DNA from 3 places in the Lactobacillus gasseri ATCC 33323 genome. Region 1 is predicted to be linked to each of the others. Evidence: predicted binding sites of a transcription regulator. Region 1 holds the regulator's gene; each other region holds the start of a gene.
The links. The regulator Rex, encoded in region 1, represses fermentation and respiration genes when NADH is low (regulators of the CRP and FNR family bind a similar motif). The targets are predictions, from matches to a motif close to TTGTGAANTANTTCACAA.

Region 1 (4,631 bases):
ATTTAAAAGAGCATCAGATTTTTAAATATCGAACCGTAATTGCTATTGCATCTTTAGAAAATAATTTAGCTGACTTAAGTCCATCTTTTAAAAATAAGATAGTTACTAAATTTTCCGAGCATGAAAATTGGCTTGAAAATATTGGAGCATTACAGTTATTTTCTGACTGTATGAAAATATTTACTTTGGAACAGCTAGACTATTTTCTTAGTCAACTGTTAAAGCATTATCAAAAACATACTTATTCTGAAAGTATGCAAGAAAGAATAGCAATTATTTGCAATAATTATCTTTGCTATTGTTATAAGCAAAAAATAGCTGGAAGTAATATTCAAAATGCATTGAGCTATTTAAAAAATTTAGAACCGGTTGGTCATTTTTTGCTTTATAAAATATGTTATGATCTATATTTTTATTTATTTGAAGGCAATACAGAAAAAGCAAATCAAATAAAGAAATTGCTGATTAATTGTGGATATCAAGACTGTATTGAACGGTGGCAAATTTAGTTGTGTCTGACGCAACAAATTAAGTAAATATGAAAAAAGATGTGATAATTGTGAGCAATAAAATATAAGTAGGTTACTTTTACCTAGAAGGGAGGACAAAGATGAAAAATAAGAAATTAGTTGTGACTGCTTTGGTAGCTTTATTACTTTTAGTAGGCGGTGGAGTATGGTTTTATCATAATCAGACGACTGTCCCTAAAGGCTGGGTTAATCAAAGCTTAATGACTTTGGAAAAATCAGATAATAAGCTAAGTAATTCTTTTTATTTGATGTTTGACAAAAATACAGCTTATCTAGCTACACGCTTAGGGGGCAATGAAGAAAGTAAACCTTCAAAATTGAGTAAAGATATTTTAAATGCTTTTTCATTGAAAGAAAATGAACGCCCACAAGCAGGTCAATGGGTAAAATTGGGCAGAGTTAAAACCGAAAAGTTGAAAAATGGTTACAAGTTTAAAACGCGTAAAGTAACTTTCATTTTAAAGAAGACTGCTAACGGTGCTTATCAAAGCCAAGATGGTACTTATTGGCAATTTGTTCCAGAAGGAGTGGCAGAAAGCAAATAATCAAAATGGATATAAGTGATATTAATATTAACCAATATAAAAAATATGCCTAATTAGATTTTGTTAGTCTAACTAGGCATATTTTTATTTATAAGTATTGCAGAAATTGAGTATAGTTAATCTCGATCTTTTACTTTATTCAAATTCATCTAATGCATCCAAGGCATTTTCCCAGTCATTATTTGCCTGGTCTAATTGCTTTTGAACAGCGGATAGTTTTTCTTGCAGTGGTCCAAGCTTTTCAAATGAAGCGGCAATATCTGGATTTGCCATTTCAGTTTGAATTTCTTTTTCTTCTGCTTCTAATTTTTCAATTTTAGCCTCAGCGTCGCTGACTGCACGTTCTAATTTTCTCTTTTGAGAATCGCGTGCCTTTTGTTCTTGGTAAGATAGCTTGCCCTTATTTTGACTAGCTGCTGGAGTAGTTTCAGCTTCTGCTGTTTGTGCTTCTGCTTCTTGAGCTGCTGCAGCTTGCTTAGCCTTTTCATCTAAGTAGTAAGAATAGTTACCATTATAGATCTTAGCGTGGCCGTCGCGAACCGAAATAATCTTGTTAGCTAACTCATTAATGAAGTAACGGTCGTGAGAAACAAATAGCAGTGTTCCATCGTAATTATCTAATGCTTCTTCAAGCACTTCTTTAGCTTCAATATCTAGGTGGTTGGTAGGTTCATCCATTAGTAAAAAGTTGTCTTTTTCAAGAGACAAAACAGTTAAAGTAAGTCGAGCCTTTTGACCACCAGATAATTGGCCAACGGTCTTATCAATGTCTTCGGCAGTGAATAAGAAGGAAGCTAAAATAGAGCGGACATCTTTTTCAGGCATTGTCTTGTGACGGTCCCAAATTGTATCAAGAACAGTCTTTGAAGGATCTAAACTCTGAAGTTCTTGGTCGTAGTAACCGATATCTAAACTTGCACCATATTTAATTGAACCATCTTTTGGTTCAAGCTTTTTCATAATGGTTTTGAGCAAGGTAGACTTACCAATTCCGTTAGGGCCGATAATAGCAACACGGTCATTCTTATTAACTTGGAAGTCAATATCAGAAACCATCACTTTATCAGGATAGCCAATGGTTAGATCTTTAGCGATCAACACTTCCTTACCAGAAGGGCGTTCACTAGTGAAGTTAATACGAACTTTTTGCTTGTGCTTAGGTGGCTTGATTCGCTCCATCTTGTCTAAAACTTTACGCCGACTTTGCGCACGTTTAGTAGTTGAAGCACGAACTAAGTTCTTTTGAATGAACTCTTCTTCTTTTTTGATCTTTTCTTGTTGCTTTTCATAAGCAGCTTCTTGCTGGCTATCCATCAATTCACGTTCTTTAACGTATTGGCTGTAATTACCCTTGAAAGTAGTCAGTTTTCCAAAGTTTAATTCAAAAATTTGATTAGCTAAGTGATCTAAGAAGTACTGGTCGTGAGAAACTGTAATAATTGCGCCTTGATAGTTCTTTAAAAACGCTTCTAACCAATCTAAAGTATCTAAGTCAAGGTAGTTAGTAGGTTCGTCAAGCAGCAGTACTGGTGGCTTTTGTAAAAGCAATTTAACAAAGGCAAGTCGTGTCTTTTCACCGCCAGAAAGAGTGCCAATTACTTTATTCCAAGTGTTTTCTTTAAAATTAAAACCGTTAAGAATACTCTTAATTTCAGCTTGGTAGGTAAAGCCGCCTTCTTGTTCAAAGTCGTAAGCTAATTGATCATACCGCTTGAGCAAGTCTTCATCTTCGGGATGGTCAGCAATTTGCTCTTGCATTTTGGTGATTTTTTTATTTTTTTCGATTAAATCATTAAAGACAGTAAGCATTTCATCCCAGATTGTTTTGTCTTCATCGAGACCATTTTCCTGGGCGATATAGCCGACTTTTAATCCCTTATTAATAGTAAATTGACCACTAGTTGGTTCTTGTTGACCAGTCATGATCTTTAATAAGGTAGTTTTTCCGGCTCCGTTAGGTCCCACAAGACCAATTCTGGCATTGTCAGGAACCGAGAAAGAAATGTTACTGAAGATGGTATTGCCTCCAAAACGTTGTTCGAGGTCTTGAGCTTGTGCAATAATCATAATTATTTTTCTCCTAATGCTTATTTTAACATAGTGAATCTTTTAAATTTTATGAAAATATGGCCTTTGTGAAAATTGTTTCTTGATTTATCCTTGAAGAATGCCTATTATTAGTTTGATTAGTAAATATTTCACATTCGTATTTTATAAAAGAAAGAGGCCTCTTAATGGATGAAATTAAGATTCCTAAGGCTACTGCTAGACGCTTGCCACTGTATTATCGCTATTTGATCTTTTTAAATGATGAAGGAAAAGAAAAAGTTTCTTCAACTGAACTTGCTGAAGCAGTTCAAGTTGACAGTGCTTCAATTCGTCGTGATTTTTCTTACTTTGGTGCTTTAGGTAAGCGTGGCTATGGGTATGATGTTAAGAACTTGCTTAATTTCTTTAAAAAGATTTTGAACCAAGATACTTTAACTAATGTTGCCTTGGTCGGTGTTGGTAATATGGGACATGCGCTTTTGAATTATAACTTCAAGCGTACTAATAATATCAGAATTAGCGCCGCTTTTGACATTAATCCTGAAATTACTGGAACAATTATGTCAGGTGTGCCAGTTTATGATATGAGTGAAATGAAGAAGCAGCTTCGTGAGCAACAAATTACGATTGCAATCCTTTGTGTACCGCAAACAGCAGCTCAAAAGACTGCTAATGAAATGTTTGATGCCGGGATTAAAGGAATTATGAACTTTACGCCACTTCGTTTATCTGCACCTTCGAGTGTTCGTGTACAAAATGTCGACTTGGCGACTGAACTTCAAACTTTGATTTATTTCTTAGATTCAGACAAAGATAAGAACAAAAAATAATTTACTATTAATATAGCTTTTGCACAAGCTTAATTAGGCTTGTGCATTTTTTTATACACTTTTATTTGTAATCAGAGTGGAAATAATTTTAAGATAAATAGGCATAGAATTTTTAAATTTAGAAATAAGGTAGATAAAATGATTAAAAAGATTGCAGTTTATTGTGGCGCACGCTCAGGTAACCGTCCTGGATATGCGAAAGCTGCTTATGAATTTGGTAAAAAAATGGCAAACCACCAGATTGAGCTAGTTTATGGCGGCGGTAAGTATGGTTTAATGCGAGCAGTTGCTGACGGAGTTTTAGAAAATGGCGGTATTGTTCATGGCATTATTACTGAAGAATTAAAAGACCGCGGTGCAGCTTACGATAAGGTGCAAGATTTTCGCGTGGTGCCAAGTATGGATAAGCGAAAAGATACGATGATGAATTTAGCTGATGGGATGGTAGCTCTTCCTGGCAGTATTGGTACTTTGGAAGAGATCAGTCAAGCGATTTCTTGGACGGCAATTGGCGATAATGCTAAGCCCGTTGCTTTTTATGATTATGCTGGCTTTTATGACTATTTAGATAAGCTATTAAAGCGCATGAATCAGGATGATTTTTTAGAAAATATTTACTTAGATACAGTTTATTTTGGAACCGATTTTGATAAGATTCTGCAGTTTATGGAAGATTA
Region 2 (4,631 bases), 460 kb from region 1:
GAAGATTGGAAACCAAATTTAGTTAAATAAAGCAAAAACTGCGATCCATACTGGACCGCAGTTTTTCATATATTCACACCATTAAACTAATGTCTTGAAGCGCCGCTTACTGCATCTGCCGCTTCACCTGTTAGTTGATTTTCTTTAGTAACAGGATATGGCTTCATCACACTCTTACTCGTTGAAGAAATTCCCCAATCAGCAGTGTAATCAAGATGATCAATTTTTGCATGTTTAATATCTTCAATTGTCTTACAACCAGTTAATTGCATATCAATTAACAATTCCTTATTCAATTGATCAATAACTGACTGAACGCCTTGAGCACCGCCAAGTGCTAAGCCGTATAAGAAGGGACGACCGATACCGACTAAGTCAGCGCCTAATGCTAATGCCTTAAAGACATGTGATCCGCGACGAACGCCACCATCAAGGATAATCGGAACAGGGTGATCACAACTCTTCACAGCCTTTGCAATTTCAGGCAAAACGTCAATTGTAGCAGGAGCGCCATCAACTTCACGTCCTCCGTGGTTAGAAACTACGATTCCGTCTGCACCTGCACCAATTGCAAGCATAGCATCTTCAGCGCATTCAACACCTTTAACAATTACAGGTACATCTGCAATTTCCTTAATCTTGCGAATATCATCTGGCCCAATATTTTGAGCAGATGAAGCGTACATTTGAGCAACGCTTTGTCCCTCTCCTTTTCCACCAGTCCATTCATTAAAGAAAGCAAGTGGAACAGGATAAGTAAAGTTAGTCCGTAAATTGGCTTCACGGTAGCCACTAACTAGTGCATCTACAGTTAAGAAGAAACCAGTAAAACCGGCTTTAACTGATTCTTCAATCACCATCTTATTGAAGTCCCAGTTCTTGCTTAAATATAATTGCATAAAGCGAGGCGAGTCACCGACTGCGCTTTGCACATCTTGAACACTCTTATTCGCATAAGTACTCATCCCAAATAAAGCGCCAGCAGCCTTTGCACCCTTAGCTGTATCAACTTCTGCTTCTGCATTTGCAATACCATGACAGGCAATTGGACAAATCATGACCGGTGTCTTTAACTCCATCCCTAAAAATTCAGTATTTAGTTTCGGATCCTGCATCCCAGTTAAAGCACGAGGCACAATTTGAAAATGGTTAAATGCTTGGGTATTATTCCGCCAAGTCCATTCATTTTCAGCACCACTAGCTATGTAGTAATAGGCTGCTTCTGGTATTACGTACTTTGCTTCGTTTTCTAGTTCATCCAAGTTAACCATGTGTAGCTTTTCTTCTCTAGTACTTTGTGGAAAGCCCTTATAGTAAGTTGTCATTGATATTTCCTCCAATCATTAAGTAGGTTTCTATACACCTTAATTTTAGGACGATTTCATCAATTTATTAAATAAAAGCTATTATGAAATAATTCACTAAGTCCGACATACTTACTATTTATGTCTTTCATAGCGCTTTCTTTAATTAAAATTCGTGTTTACATTTATTTATCAGAATGCTACACTGTAAAAGTTGCTTATTTAAAGCTAAAAACGAACATTATGTCTGGAGGACAAAATGAATTTTATCAAAAACTACTTTCATTTAGAAAAGTTGGGAACTAATGTTAGAACTGAATTTATTGCAGGTCTAACAACCTTTATTAGTATGTCTTATATTCTTTTCGTTAACCCAAGTGTTCTTGGCGCTAGTGGGATGAATACTGGCGCTGTATTTACCGCAACTGCTTTAGCCGCTGCTCTTGGTACAGCAATTATGGGTATTGTAGCTAACTATCCAATTGGTGAAGCACCTGCCTTAGGTATCAACGCTTTCTTTGCCTACACTGTATGTATTGGGATGAAGGTATCTTGGGAAACTGCTTTAGCCAGTGTTTTCGTTGCATCAATTATCTTTATTTTAATTACCTTGTTTAAGCTAAGAGAAAAGATCATTGATTCTATTCCTTCAGACCTTAAATTTGCCATTTCATCAGGTATTGGTCTTTTTATTGCCTTCCTAGGTCTACAAAATGGTGGCCTAATTGTGGCTAATAAATCAACTTTAGTTGGTTTAGGATCACTTCATAATCCACTCGTTTGGATTACAATTTTTGGTTTAATCGTTACTGTAATTTTAATGATCTTAGGCGTTCCAGGTGCAATTTTCATCGGAATGATTGCTGCATCAATCTTTGGCATTTGTACTGGTCAAATTGCTGTACCACATAAGTTCATTTCTTTAGCACCAAGTCTTGCACCTACCTTTGGTCAAGCCGTTTTCCACGTTAAAGACATTAATTCTCTCCAAATGTGGGTTGTTGTTTTAACTTTCTTACTTGTTACATTCTTTGATACTGCTGGTACCTTAATTGGTCTTGCTCAACAAGCTGGCTTTATGAAGAACAACAAAATGCCACGTGTTGGTAAAGCATTAGCCGCTGATTCAACTGCTATGATGTTTGGTTCTATCTTTGGTACTTCACCTGTTGGAGCTTTCGTTGAATCAAGTGCTGGTATTGCAGTTGGCGGTCGCTCAGGTTTAACTGCTGTCTTTGTTGCCATCTTCTTCTTAATCTCAATGATCTTTAGCCCACTACTTGGCGTCTTCACTACTCAAGTAACTGCTCCTGCTTTAATCATTGTTGGGGTTTTAATGGCACAAAATACTGCTCACATTCATTGGAATAAGCTAGAAATTGCCGTTCCTGCCTTCTTGATTTTACTTGGTATGCCACTTACCTACTCAATTTCTGATGGTTTGGCATTAGGAATGATTACTTACCCAATTTGTATGGTTTCTGCAAAACGTGGTAAAGAAGTCAGTCCAATGATGTGGGTACTGTTTGTAGTATTCATCATCTTCTTGTGGGTTTTGAATTTTAAGTAGGATAAAATTTACTAACGAAAATACCGATTATCATCCATCTTGATAATCGGTATTTTTGTTGCTTTTATTATCTGTAAAGTATACTTAACAAAAAGCGCGATTTTTATAAAGTATACTTTACAGCATCTATAATTAAGTCGTTCATAGTATAATATAAGTATAAAAGTAATCCTTATTTTCCCCACTCAACTGTTTAATTTTTGCAAATACAGAACAGGAGGAATAAAAATGATCATTACGGGTAAAACTATTTTTAAGATAGTCTATATACTTAGCATAATATTCAGCATTACTTACATCGTTTGGAACACTCTTCAGCATAATCCATTAGATCCAACTTACCTTTTGGTTGCCGTCATCAGTATCGTAGCAATGACTTTAGTTTTTATAAAAATCAACAAAGAATAATAATTTCATATCATAAAAAAGGCCCGTACATTCGCACGAGCTTTTTAATTACCAGTTATAATCTGCCAACAAAAGTTTCACTATTCAAACTTTGAATGCAATCTTTACTAAATTGATTAATCTTTTTGCTTGGTACTTTTTTGTTAGCTTTGTCAACCTACATCGACCACCACAAAAAATAAAAACGCCGCTCAATATTATAACTTTGGAAGAGTTATTGAGTAGCGTTCACCGTAAAAAATAATCTTAACCACCGCTCTTAAAGCGGGCTGTATAAGGAGATCCCCGCATCGCCTTTTTTCATATCTAATTATATAGTAATGAATGTCATTTTGATATTTCTTTAATCTCTACAAATTTCTAAGCAATATAATTTCTTTCCACATTTTGGACAAGTTAATTTTCTAAACTTAGGTGTGTGCGGAGAAAAATTAAAAGTTAAAAATGACGGAATAAAGACATCTCCGCAATTTGGGCAAACATATTCAACTTGTTCATAGTAATACCTTGATAATCCCCAAGCTGTTGCAAAAACTATTGCAATTAAAGCTACGACTTCAATTACTAATATTGTCGTCATCTTCATCTGATATAAATAAACTGCAGTCCCAATTCCTGCTATCTCAAATAGCGTTAGGAGTCCACCCCATACCAAGAGTCTGCTTCTCAAAGCTGTCAAATTCTTTTCTTTTCTCATAATATTTGTAATGTCAGAAATATTGGTTAAAGTAGCAGGTAAAAAATTAATTTTTTGTAGATTCTCTATTTGTTTTTGACGCTTGTTTAATTCATTAATTTTTTGTTTATTTTCTCGATACTGCTGCTCTAAAAGCAAATCAAGCGATTGCCCACCACGCTCATCTTGAATGAGCAACTTTATCTGCTTTAATGAAAAGCCAAGTTCTTTTAGATAAATAATTAATTCTATCTGCCTTATCTGTTCTTTTTCATAAAAACGATAGCCATTTTCTTCAATATAAGCTGGCTTAACAAGTCCTTTTTCATCATAGAATCTTAGAGTACGCGTACTTACTTCCAGCATCGCAGCTACTTCACCAATTGAATATTTTTCTTGCATTACTTTCACCTCCTAGCTTCAAGATATCAATTAACGCAAGGTCAAAGTCAATATTTAAATTATAAAATATTATATTTCCCAGGTAATAATGTTCGGATTCTACAAAAAATATATCATTTCTTAATTCATTAGTATCTTTTTTTGTAATTTAATCGAATAATTTTGACTATCATCCTTGAAATAGTTAATATTTTAGATATAATTTTAGTTGAAGATTCGTTTTTGAATGGCTAAAGAGTTAATTTAGTTGTTTAAAATTTTATTTTCTTTC
Region 3 (4,631 bases), 110 kb from region 1:
GGGAGATAATTTACCGATTTTTGTTTTAATGACGGGTCTTCCAGATTTGATTTTAGATATCCAAACTCAAAGTAAATTAACATTTTTGCTGAGATCAGAAAAAATTCACACATTACCGCTAAAAAATGCGGATATAATTGCTGCATATACATCTGTATTTAATTGTTCTTTAAGTGTTGCAAGTCGAATGGCAAAAATGACAGGGGGATATGCTTTCGCCTTTCAGTTATTGGGGTTTTTATTGTTTGATCAACTAAACGGAAAAATTCCTGAAAGTGCAGATCTTGATAAAGTTTCAATCCCATTTCAATTGCAACTATTTGATAATGCATATCAGAAAATATTTATTGATTTATCTGAATGGGATCGCAAATATTTATTAGCAGTTAGGGGAAATAAGCGACTTCAGGATGTAGTCAAGATCTTAGGAAAAGATAAAGTTTTTGTAGCACAATATCGAAGAAGAGCTATTGAGCGTAAGTTGATAATTCCAGCTGGGTATGGATTAGTACAATATACACTTCCATATTTTGATGAATATTTAAAACAGACTGAAGATCCTGATTCAGCTTATTATTGGGGATATTAGAAAACCAGCCAAGCATTCAGTGCTTAGCTGGTTTTGTTTAATTTAGATGGAACCTTCGAAGAATATCAATTCCTTGTCTTTGATATTTATTGGGAATAAAACTTTTTCTCATTGCAATTTGCATGTATGCCCAGAGTTTTTGTCCTGAACGTAGACGAATTATGTGGAGATCTTTTTCATCCTTAACGGAATTCTCCATTGCTAGAGCAATACCAACATTTCTTTTAACTAAATCGATCATTAGTTTCATTGTTCGAGCCGTGTATAAAATGTTTGGAGTAAAATCGCCGAGCTTTGCCTCTTCTTCCAAACATTCTCTAGTTAAGTAACCCTTTTGTCTGGCCACAAACTTGCGGTTTCTTAATTCTTGGGCATCAATAACTTTTTTATTTTTCCAAGGATCATCTTTACCAGTAATGATAACTAACTCTGTTCTATCTAAATTACGGATAAAATAGGCAGGATCATTGATTGGCACCATCCAAGAATAGATAGCAACGTCTACATCGCCATTGTTTAAATCTTTAAATGCAGTCGCACTTCTTTCTAAGCGAGCATCTAACAGGTTAACAATGTCTTCTTTATAAAATTTTTCTATAATTTCAGGAATATAAATACTACCAGCAATTCCAGAAAAGGCTACTCTAATTTTTTTAATATTGGCGTGTTTAACGTCGTAATCGATACTTGCCATTTCTTTTAAAAGATATTTTGCTTTTTGATAAAGTAATTCACCTGCGGGTGAGAGTGTAATTTTACTTTTGCGATTCTTTTGAAAAATCAGGGGATCATCAAATCTATTTTGAAGTCGCTTGATCGCCATCGAAATTGTCGGTTGTGTAACGTTAAATGAATTAGCAGTTAGGGTATAGTTCTGTGTTTCAACTAATTTGCAAAAATATAGTAAATCCTTGTCATTCATATTCTTATCTCTTTTATAAATATTTTTTATGAACTAATCTTTTTTAATTATAAGTTACATTTTTCACAATTACAAGGAATCTATGATATATGCAGTTTTACAGAGTTGAATAGCACAATTTTATTCACAATTACCCACTAGAAAAAGTTTATAAAGAGATATAAATTGCTATGTGTAAAGGATGAAACAAGTTTGTGAGGAGAAGAGCATATGGTGTATAAGACGAAAGTATCTTGGGATGCCACATATGATGTAATTGTAATTGGCTTTGGTGGCGCCGGAGCAGGTGCAGCGCGTTTTGCTGCTGATAATAATGCAAAAGTTCTTTTGATTGATGCTGCTCCTGAAGGAAGCGAAGGCGGTAATACTAGATATGCTGGTGGCGCGTTTGCTTGGGGATCAAATTTTGATCAACTGAAAGAATACTATAAGCAGACTTATTATCCATTTGAGTATGATGAAGAAGCATTAGATACCTTTATCAAAAATGTAATGCAAATGAAGGAGTATTCAAAAAAGTATTTTGGAATTGAAGCTCAACCAACAGGTAGAAGACCAAATGGCGAATATCCAGAATATAAAGATGCTGCTTCTATGCAGTCTCAAAGTATGACTAAAGGGATGTACAATGGCGGATTTTGGAAATTACTTCGTAAGCAAGTTTTTGATCGACTAGACAAAATTGATATTTGGTTTGAATCGCCAGCTGAGCACTTGATTCAAGATCCAGATACTAACGCTGTAATTGGTGCTGTTATTAAGCGAAATAATAGAGAAGTAAATGTTGCTGCTAAAAGAGGAGTTGTTTTAAGTCTAGGCGGTTTTGAAAATAATCAAAGTATGGTTCAAGACTTTTTAGGTCAAGGTTCGCTTGCGCCAATTGGTACTTTGTATAACCGTGGTAAGGGGATTGATCTTGCTGTTGAAGCAGGTGCGCGATTATGGCATATGTCTAACTACGATTCACACGGCTTATCGCTTAGACAAAATGAACCACGAGAAAAATTTGCTTACATGATTAATTGGAAGAGCCTATTTAATGGGTCAATTTTTGTAGCAGGTGATGATGGAACTCGTTACTTTAGAGAAGATGAAGAAGATCGTCATGGCTACAAGTACAATCATGGAAATTGGGTTATGATTCCTAATCAAAATCATCCACATATCATTATGGATCAAGCTCAATATGAGCAGCTTTCTAACGATCAGTCAGCTAAGGCAGATCAAATTAAAGAATTGATTTCATATGCAATTAAAGCTGATTCAATTGAAAAATTATCTAAAAAAATTGATGCGCCATATTTAAAGCAGGCAGTTGAAGACTTTAATTTCTTAACTGATGTGAAAAAACGAGATATGTTTTTGAACAGAAAAATTGAAACAATGAGATCTTTAAAAGAAGGTCCATACTATGCAATTCCTGTTCGTCATAATATTTTGCATACACATGGTGGTGCACAGAGAAATTCTAAATGTGAAGTAATTGGACTTGATGGAAAGGCAATTCCTAATTTATATGAAGCCGGAGAATTAGGAGACATTTTTGCCACTAAGTATTTAGGGGCCAATTCAATTGCTGATTTATTAATTTCAGGAAAGATTGCTGGAACTAATGCAGCAAAAATAAAGAATAACATGACTCTTCCAGATGCTGTTACTAGCGCAAGTCAAGTTCATGAAGATTTAAAGAGTGATGCACATCAAGTTAAGATGCATTTTGAAGCTGGTAAAAATCAAGGAATTGGGTCAAGCGATCAAGGGATTAATGATCTTCCAATTGTTGTTCGTGTAACTTTAGATGAAAATCAAAACTTAAAGAATATCGAAACGCTTCAAGAAAAAGAATCTGGCGATTTGGGTGGTCAGGCAATACCAAAATTGACCCAAGAAATGCTCGACCATAATTCTGCTGACGTGGACTCAGTTTCTGGTGCAAGTACAACTAGTAGAGCATTTAAAGATGCTGTTAAACAAGCAATAGAGAATGCTCGTAAAAGCAAATAGCTTTGGTTAGGGGAGAAGATATACAAATGTTAGCAAAAGTAAATTGGAAGGGATTTATACTTCCAGTAATTATTGGATGTGTATTGTGGATCATTACACCTTTTAGACCGGCTGCAATAACACCAATTGCATGGCATTTATTTGCCTTATTTATTGCCACAATCGTGGCATGTATTACTAAACCATTACCGATGGTTGGTTCTACTTTGGTTGCTGTTACAATTGGTACGCTACTTCATATTTTTAATATTAAAGAAGTATCTGCATCTTTTGGGAATACGACTGTTTGGTTAATTGCAATGTGCTTGTTCATGTCTGCTGGATTTATTAGATCAGGATTGGGTAAACGTGTTGCTTATCTATTTATTAGGTCTTTTGGAAAAAGAACAATTGGCTTAGCTTATTCACTTTCAACGGTTGAAACCTTAATGGCGATTGCCATTCCAAGCAATATTGCACGTGTTAATGGTATTATGTATCCAATTATTGACGCCTTATCTAGACAAATGGGGTCAGATCCAAAAGAAGGTACACAAAGAAAGTTAGGATCGTATTTGATTTTTAACGAGTACGAGGTAAATATTGTAACTTCAACTATGTTTTTAACTGGACTAGCTGGAAATATGGTTGCTTTAGGTATTGCAAAAACGCAAGGAATTACTGTCTCATGGATGCAATGGTTTTTAGCAGCAATTGTTCCAGGTCTAATTTCTCTAATTTTAGTACCATTTATTTTATATAAAATTTATCCACCAGAAGTTAAAGAAACACCTAATGCTAATGCATGGGCAAGTAAAAAGCTTGAAGAAATGGGAAAAATGACGCCTGCTGAAAAGATTATGGCTTGCGTATTTGTTTTGGCATTACTTTTATGGTTATTAGGATCAAGTATTGGAATTGATGCAACTTTAGTTGGTTTTATCGCAGTTTCAATTTTGTTAATTTCAGGTGTCATTACTGTTAAAGATATGATGGATCAAAAGGGTGCTTGGAGCTTGATTGTATGGCTATCAATTGTAATGCTTATGTCACAGAAATTAATGAAATTAGGATTTTTCCCTTGGTTCTCAAAGGAATTAGGTCTAATGCTTCATGGCGTTAACTGGGTTTGGGTCT

Region 2: the regulator Rex is predicted to act here: its motif matches at 1,407-1,424, upstream of LGAS_RS09170 (alpha-hydroxy-acid oxidizing protein).
Region 3: the regulator Rex is predicted to act here: its motif matches at 1,563-1,580, upstream of LGAS_RS02485 (FAD-binding protein).

The regions. Positions count from the first base shown of each region.
Region 1 is NC_008530.1:418,621-423,251, forward strand. It holds gene LGAS_RS01965 (helix-turn-helix domain-containing protein) at 1-509, shown strand, start outside; gene LGAS_RS01970 (hypothetical protein) at 611-1,075, shown strand; gene LGAS_RS01975 (ABC-F family ATP-binding cassette domain-containing protein) at 1,211-3,142, opposite strand; gene LGAS_RS01980 (redox-sensing transcriptional repressor Rex) at 3,310-3,954, shown strand; gene LGAS_RS01985 (LOG family protein) at 4,093-4,631, shown strand, end outside.
Region 2 is NC_008530.1:1,854,001-1,858,631, forward strand. It holds gene LGAS_RS09165 (deoxynucleoside kinase) at 1-30, shown strand, start outside; gene LGAS_RS09170 (alpha-hydroxy-acid oxidizing protein) at 87-1,325, opposite strand; gene LGAS_RS09175 (NCS2 family permease) at 1,564-2,874, shown strand; gene LGAS_RS09180 (hypothetical protein) at 3,103-3,282, shown strand; gene LGAS_RS09185 (MerR family transcriptional regulator) at 3,626-4,360, opposite strand.
Region 3 is NC_008530.1:529,326-533,956, forward strand. It holds gene LGAS_RS02475 (ATP-binding protein) at 1-589, shown strand, start outside; gene LGAS_RS02480 (LysR family transcriptional regulator) at 627-1,511, opposite strand; gene LGAS_RS02485 (FAD-binding protein) at 1,722-3,515, shown strand; gene LGAS_RS02490 (DASS family sodium-coupled anion symporter) at 3,542-4,631, shown strand, end outside.